2 regions of the Parageobacillus sp. NEAU-HV-2 genome follow, and region 2 is predicted to be linked to the other one. Evidence: a T-box and tRNA genes for the amino acid it is inferred to sense, from the RefSeq annotation. Region 2 holds a T-box; the other holds one or more tRNA genes.
What was found. A T-box is a leader RNA that pairs with one kind of tRNA and senses whether it is charged. The one in region 2 lies ahead of serS (serine--tRNA ligase), so its partner is inferred to be a tRNA-Ser.
Positions count from the first base shown of each region.

Region 1: it has a tRNA-Ser gene. The T-box ahead of serS (serine--tRNA ligase) is inferred to sense a tRNA for this amino acid. The anticodon was not compared.

Region 1 covers NZ_JBXUJJ010000001.1:5-3,395, reverse strand. The annotation lists gene queG (tRNA epoxyqueuosine(34) reductase QueG) at 1-809, opposite strand, end outside; gene AC1WMD_RS00075 (B3/B4 domain-containing protein) at 880-1,545, shown strand; tRNA gene AC1WMD_RS00070 (tRNA-Glu) at 1,786-1,857, opposite strand; tRNA gene AC1WMD_RS00065 (tRNA-Ser) at 1,866-1,958, opposite strand; tRNA gene AC1WMD_RS00060 (tRNA-Asn) at 1,962-2,036, opposite strand; tRNA gene AC1WMD_RS00055 (tRNA-Ile) at 2,084-2,160, opposite strand; tRNA gene AC1WMD_RS00050 (tRNA-Gly) at 2,164-2,234, opposite strand; tRNA gene AC1WMD_RS00045 (tRNA-His) at 2,241-2,316, opposite strand; tRNA gene AC1WMD_RS00040 (tRNA-Thr) at 2,324-2,399, opposite strand; tRNA gene AC1WMD_RS00035 (tRNA-Asp) at 2,697-2,772, opposite strand; tRNA gene AC1WMD_RS00030 (tRNA-Met) at 2,779-2,855, opposite strand; tRNA gene AC1WMD_RS00025 (tRNA-Ser) at 2,886-2,978, opposite strand; tRNA gene AC1WMD_RS00020 (tRNA-Ile) at 2,994-3,070, opposite strand; tRNA gene AC1WMD_RS00015 (tRNA-Met) at 3,078-3,151, opposite strand; tRNA gene AC1WMD_RS00010 (tRNA-Ala) at 3,180-3,255, opposite strand; tRNA gene AC1WMD_RS00005 (tRNA-Pro) at 3,269-3,342, opposite strand.
Region 2 covers NZ_JBXUJJ010000022.1:4,295-7,685, reverse strand. The annotation lists gene serS (serine--tRNA ligase) at 38-1,312, opposite strand; T-box leader at 1,364-1,580, opposite strand; gene pdxT (pyridoxal 5'-phosphate synthase glutaminase subunit PdxT) at 1,648-2,223, opposite strand; gene pdxS (pyridoxal 5'-phosphate synthase lyase subunit PdxS) at 2,243-3,127, opposite strand; gene AC1WMD_RS18415 (serine hydrolase) at 3,268-3,391, opposite strand, start outside.

The DNA.
Region 1 (3,391 bases), on a different contig from region 2:
GGTTTTGCCACTTCTGGATCTGGTTCCATCTCTGGATGTAAGTGAAAATCTTTCCCCTTATTTGCCGGACAAACCATTTGGCACGTATCACAACCATATAAGCGGTTTCCGATTTTATTGCGAAACTCATCGGCTAAAAAGCCTTTCGTTTGTGTCAAAAATGCGATACATCGCTGCGCATTTAACTGTCCGCCTTGCACAAGCGCTCCCGTTGGGCAGGCATCAATACACTTTGTACATGTACCGCAGCGATTTTCAACAGGCTCATCAGGCGGAAACGGAATATTGGTGATCATCTCTCCTAAATAAACATAAGAACCGAACTCAGGAGTAATAATCGAGCAGTTTTTACCGCTCCAGCCGATTCCTGCGCGCTCGGCAACAGCGCGGTCTGCCAGTTCCCCCGTATCTACCATCGATTTGACACGGGCTTGCGGCACTTTTTCTAAAATAAACGTTTCTAATTTTTCAAGACGCTCCCGTAAAATATCGTGATAGTCCTTGCCCCATGACGCCCGACAGAAAATCCCTCTTCGTTCCGTTTTCGTGCCGCGGGGAGCATTTCTCATTTTCGACGGATATGCCAAAGCAATCGCAATGATCGACTTTGCTTCCGGCAAAAGCAGGGAAGGATTTGTTCTCTTTTCAATATCCGGTTCTTCAAATCCCGATTGATACCCTAACTCCTGCTGACGGCGTAACCGCTCCTTTAGCTCAACAAACGGATCCGCGCTGGCAAAGCCGATTTTATCAATGCCGATCATTTTGCTATATTCAATAATCTCCTGTTTTAGCGCCGTTACATCCACCGTGACCCCTCCTTTCGTCAAAATTAACCATTTATGGTACAATGAAAGAAAAAAATCTGAGGTGAGATACATGCAAGGGATTGTTGCAGACACGCTTAAACAAATGATCCCCACCTTTAAAGTAGGGATTATCCGTTATCATCATATCGTTGTCGACGATTCTCCGCAAATGTTAAAAGGGAAACTCCAATTATTTCAAGAATCGATTTACTTTGACCTGCAGGAAACTGCCATTGCGGACATCCCAGAGTTGGCAGAATGGCGCAAAATCTTTAAAACCATCGGAACAGATCCAAGCAGATACCGCCCTTCCTCCGAGAGCTTGTACCGGCGGATTCAGAAGAAAAGTTTTATCCCAACGATTCATTCCGCAGCGGACGTCAATAATTTCTTTTCACTGTATTATAAAATTCCAATCGGAATTTATGACCTCGATAAACTGGAAGGACCGATTACGATTGATATCGGAACCGAACAAGATGAATATATGGCGATCAACGGACGTACCGTTAATTTTGCCCACAAGCTTGTGTCGAAAGATATGCATGGACCTTTCGGCAGCCCAATTGTCGATTCCGAGCGGACAGCTGTAACCAAAGAAACAAAAAACGCCATACAAATTGTCTATTTACTACCTTCCATGCAGCGGGAGCAATGTGAAAAAATATTGGAATCAATAAAAAACATGTTTTTCCAAATTCATGGCGGAGAAGCGTCGTTTCAATTATTAATATAAAAAATAAAAACGCAATGCCCCGTTCTTTTTAGAAACGAAACACTGCGTTGTCCCCATATAACTGAATGAATAAGAGCCACTGTATGCTTTTTCCTTGTCAATGGAACTAACAGCATTAATTATAGCAGACAATGCACGATATTGCAACGATAAAACGCAAAATTCGACAAATTTCATTTTTTGCCTGTTATCGATATTTTTATACATAAAAGAAAAGCACCAGTTATTCCGGTGCTTTGATGACCCGTACGGGATTCGAACCCGTGTTACCGCCGTGAAAGGGCGGTGTCTTAACCACTTGACCAACGGGCCATATTAAATGGCGGAGAAGGCGGGATTTGAACCCGCGCGCCGCAAAACTGCGACCTAACGGTTTAGCAAACCGTCCCCTTCAGCCACTTGGGTACTTCTCCGTATGGCTCCGCAAGTAGGATTCGAACCTACGACCTACCGGTTAACAGCCGGTTGCTCTACCGCTGAGCTATTGCGGAATGATGAAATCTAACTATAGTTTAACTCACTATCGGATAATATGCAATGGTGGGCCTAAGTGGACTTGAACCACCGACCTCACGCTTATCAGGCGTGCGCTCTAACCAGCTGAGCTATAGGCCCAAGAGCGGGTGATGGGAATCGAACCCACGACATCAGCTTGGAAGGCTGAGGTTTTACCACTAAACTACACCCGCATAGTATGGGGCGACTAGTGGGAATCGAACCCACGCATGCCAGAGCCACAATCTGGTGCGTTAACCACTTCGCCATAGCCGCCACATTCTGGTGCCGGCTGCAGGACTTGAACCCGCAACCTACTGATTACAAGTCAGTTGCTCTACCAATTGAGCTAAGCCGGCATAGAGAATTTGTCGTCTATACTCTAATTATTTTCGTTGCCTCTTCCTCTGCTAGCATATTCAAAGATGTTGAATGCGTCGAGGCAACTCGCAGCTTATTCGATGAAGCTTAGGCTCGTTGCTCTACCAATTGAGCTAAGCCGATATAAAAAACATTGATATATACCCTTAGTTTTTTTGTGTCCCTTCCTCTGCCAGCTTATTCACAGAAGTGAATGCGTCGGGACAACTCGAAGCTAATTCACAGAGGCTTATGCTCGTCTCTACCAATTGAGCTAAGCAGGCATATTTTTGGAATGGCGGTCCCGACGGGACTCGAACCCGCGATCTCCTGCGTGACAGGCAGGCATGTTAACCACTACACTACGGGACCATATTTTGGTTGCGGGGGCAGGATTTGAACCTGCGACCTTCGGGTTATGAGCCCGACGAGCTACCGGACTGCTCCACCCCGCGACGATAGAAAGGAATAATTGATAAACTCTATGGCGGAGGAGGAGGGATTCGAACCCCCGCGCGCCTTGCGGCGCCTCTCGGTTTTCAAGACCGACCCCTTCAGCCAGACTTGGGTACTCCTCCAACATATTGAAAATATGGTGGACCTTGTAGGACTCGAACCTACGACCGGACGGTTATGAGCCGTCTGCTCTAACCAGCTGAGCTAAAGGTCCATTATAATGGCGGCGGAGGGGATCGAACCCCCGACCTCACGGGTATGAACCGTACGCTCTAGCCAGCTGAGCTACGCCGCCATGAATCCGCAAATTATATTAAACCAAATGGTGGAGCCTATCGGGATCGAACCGATGACCTCCTGCGTGCAAAGCAGGCGCTCTCCCAGCTGAGCTAAGGCCCCATATTGACTAAAATCGGGAAGACAGGATTCGAACCTGCGACCCCATGGTCCCAAACCATGTGCTCTACCAAGCTGAGCTACTTCCCGCTATGGCGCGCTCGAGAGGATTCGAACCCCTAACCTTCTGATCCGTAGT
Region 2 (3,391 bases):
TAGCGAAAGCGGGGGGCAACCCCGCTTCGTTTTTTGGCTAGCGGATCACTTCCCTATTTCCCATATATGGACGTAACACTTCCGGAATAACGACCGTTCCGTCTTCTTGCTGATAGTTTTCTAAAATAGCCGCAACTGTACGGCCGATAGCCAATCCTGAACCATTGAGCGTATGCACATATTCCGGCTTTGCTTTCGGGTCGCGGCGGAAACGGATATTGGCACGGCGCGCCTGAAACGCTTCAAAGTTGCTGCAAGAAGAAATCTCGCGATACGTTCCGTAGCTTGGCAGCCATACTTCGATATCGTAAGTTTTCGCTGCTGAAAAACCTAAATCGCCAGTGCACAAACAAACAACGCGATATGGCAGTCCGAGCAGCTGCAAAATTCTCTCCGCCTGATTCGTCAGCTTTTCTAATTCATCATACGAATCTTCCGGCTTAACAAACTTTACCAGCTCCACTTTATTGAACTGATGCTGGCGAATCAGCCCTCTCGTGTCGCGTCCGGCAGAGCCAGCCTCAGCACGGAAACACGCACTGTAAGCCGCATAGTAAATCGGTAAATCTTCAGCCGATAAAATTTCATCGCGATGAAGATTTGTCACTGGCACTTCTGCCGTTGGAATGAGGAAGTAATCTTCTGTTTCGATACGAAATGCATCCTCTTCAAATTTTGGCAGTTGTCCTGTGCCTGTCATGCTGGCCCGGTTGACCAAATATGGCGGCAACACTTCCTGATAACCGAACTCTTCAATATGCACATCAAGCATAAAGTTAATCAACGCGCGCTCCAAACGGGCACCTAGCCCTTTGTAAAAGACAAATCGGCTTCCTGTGACTTTCGCAGCCCGCTCAAAATCAAGAATGCCAAGTTGATCAGCAATTTCCCAATGTGGCTTTGGTTCAAACGAAAACGACCGCGGTTCTCCCCATTTGCGGATTTCCACATTGTCTTCTTCTGACTTGCCAACAGGCACTGATTCATGCGGAACGTTTGGAATAGACAACAACAGGGCATTTAGCTCCTCTTCCACTTGTCGGATTTCTTCATCCATCGCTTTAATGCGCTCACCAACTTCGCGCATTTGCGTAATCAGATGTTCCGCATCTTTTTTCTCGCGTTTTAGCACGGCGATTTGTTGTGATACTTCATTTCTTGTATTTTTTAGTTCTTCTGCTTTTGTAATCAGTTCGCGCCGCTTTTTGTCAAGCTCTTCAAAGCGATCCATATTCGCTAAATCTTCGCCGCGCTGTTGCAGTTTTTCTTTTACTTCTTGGAAATGGTTGCGTATAAATTTGATATCGAGCATGAACAATACCTCCTTCGTTTATTATTATATAAAATAAAAACTCTCGTCCCAAAAAGGGACGAGAGTGATCCCGCGTTGCCACCCTTATTGAAGACAAGGTTGTCTTCCGCTTGCATCGATAACGGCGAAAAACCGAAAATGCTTACTAGCTTACGCATTCGGCATTTTACTCAAGGACGGATTCACAAGCGTTCCCCATCGGTTCGCACCACCCACCGACTCTCTGAAGAGAAACAGTCTTGCTACTAGTTCCTTTCATCGCTTTCGCGTTATACACTTTTGCCGATTACTTGTATCAATAATGTACTATAAGTTTTTCTCAAACGCAACCCGTTTTATGCTTTTGCTTCTTTCACCATATTAAGAAAATAGTGCGTCATGCGGTGGTCATCCGTCAATTCAGGATGGAATGAACACCCGAGAAACTGTCCTTGTCTTGCTGCGACAATGCGGTCCTCATATTTGGCTAAAATTTCGACGTCTTCGCCTACTTCCACGATATGTGGAGCACGGATAAATACACCGATAAAATCATCGGCAACCCCAGCAATCGAAAGTTCCGCTTCAAAACTTTCGCGCTGACGACCGAAAGAATTTCGCTCAACGGTAATATCCATCAGCCCTAAATGTGGTTCATCGTAGCCGACAATTCGTTTCGCCAGCAAAATTAACCCTGCACACGTGCCGAACATCGGTTTTCCTGCCGCCGCAAACTGTTTTAACGGCTCCATAAATCCGTATTTATCTATAAGCCGGCGCATCGTTGTACTCTCGCCGCCAGGAAGAATTAGACCATCCAATTCTGCAAGCTGGTCTGGTTTTTTTACGACAACTGCTTCCGCCCCACATGCTTCAATAGAGCGAACATGTTCTTGCACCGCACCTTGTAAGCCAAGTACACCAATTTTCATCGTCCCATTGCTCCTTCACTTACCAACCGCGCTCTTGCATCCGTTGTTCTGGCAATAATGATGCGACATCAATGCCTCGCATTGCGCCGCCCAACCCTTTCGATAAATGGGCAATTAACTCGTAGTCTTCGTAATGGGTGGTAGCTTCAACAATTGCTCGTGCATATTTTTCTGGATTTTCCGATTTGAAAATACCAGAGCCGACAAATACGCCGTCTGCCCCTAAGTGCATCATCAGCGCCGCGTCCGCTGGAGTCGCGACCCCGCCAGCGGCAAAGTTGACAACTGGAAGACGACCTAACCGCTTAATTTCGCGCAATACTTCGACAGGTGCCCCTAAATTTTTGGCCTCCGTCACTAATTCGTCTTCGCTCATGCTGACCACTTTGCGTATTTGTGCATTGACTTTACGCATATGCCGTACCGCTTCGACAATGTTTCCCGTTCCTGGTTCTCCTTTTGTCCGCAGCATCGATGCGCCTTCCGCAATGCGGCGCGCCGCCTCCCCTAAATCACGGCAGCCGCATACAAAAGGAACGGTAAATTGTCGTTTATCAATATGAAACTCTTCATCGGCTGGCGTTAATACTTCGCTTTCGTCAATATAGTCTACCCCTAGCGCTTCCAACACGCGTGCCTCTACGTAATGACCGATGCGTACCTTTGCCATCACAGGGATCGATACGGCTTTCATCACTTCCTCAACGACCGTTGGATCCGCCATGCGCGCTACGCCGCCAGCAGCGCGAATATCAGCGGGAACACGTTCTAACGCCATTACCGCTACTGCGCCGGCTGCCTCAGCAATTTTCGCTTGTTCCGCATTGACAACATCCATGATGACGCCGCCCTTTTGCATTTCTGCCATTCCTCGTTTGACACGGTCCGTACCCGTAGTTGCCATCTTTTATTCCCCCTTATTTCTATCTTAATACTGTGATAGCTGGGTTAAAATATCACAGATTAGATGATTACATTTTTTTATTTTACCTCAATTTTTTTAAAAATCACAATAGAAAAAGCTCCCTCCAAAGGAAGAAGCTCTTAAAACCAGCCTTTGACTGTTTTTGCTACACTTGTCCATAGATCGCCAAACAATCCGCCGATTCCTCTCATCGTAAGCACAAACCAGTTCGCCTTTTCGACACTCTCTTTTGTCACGATATTT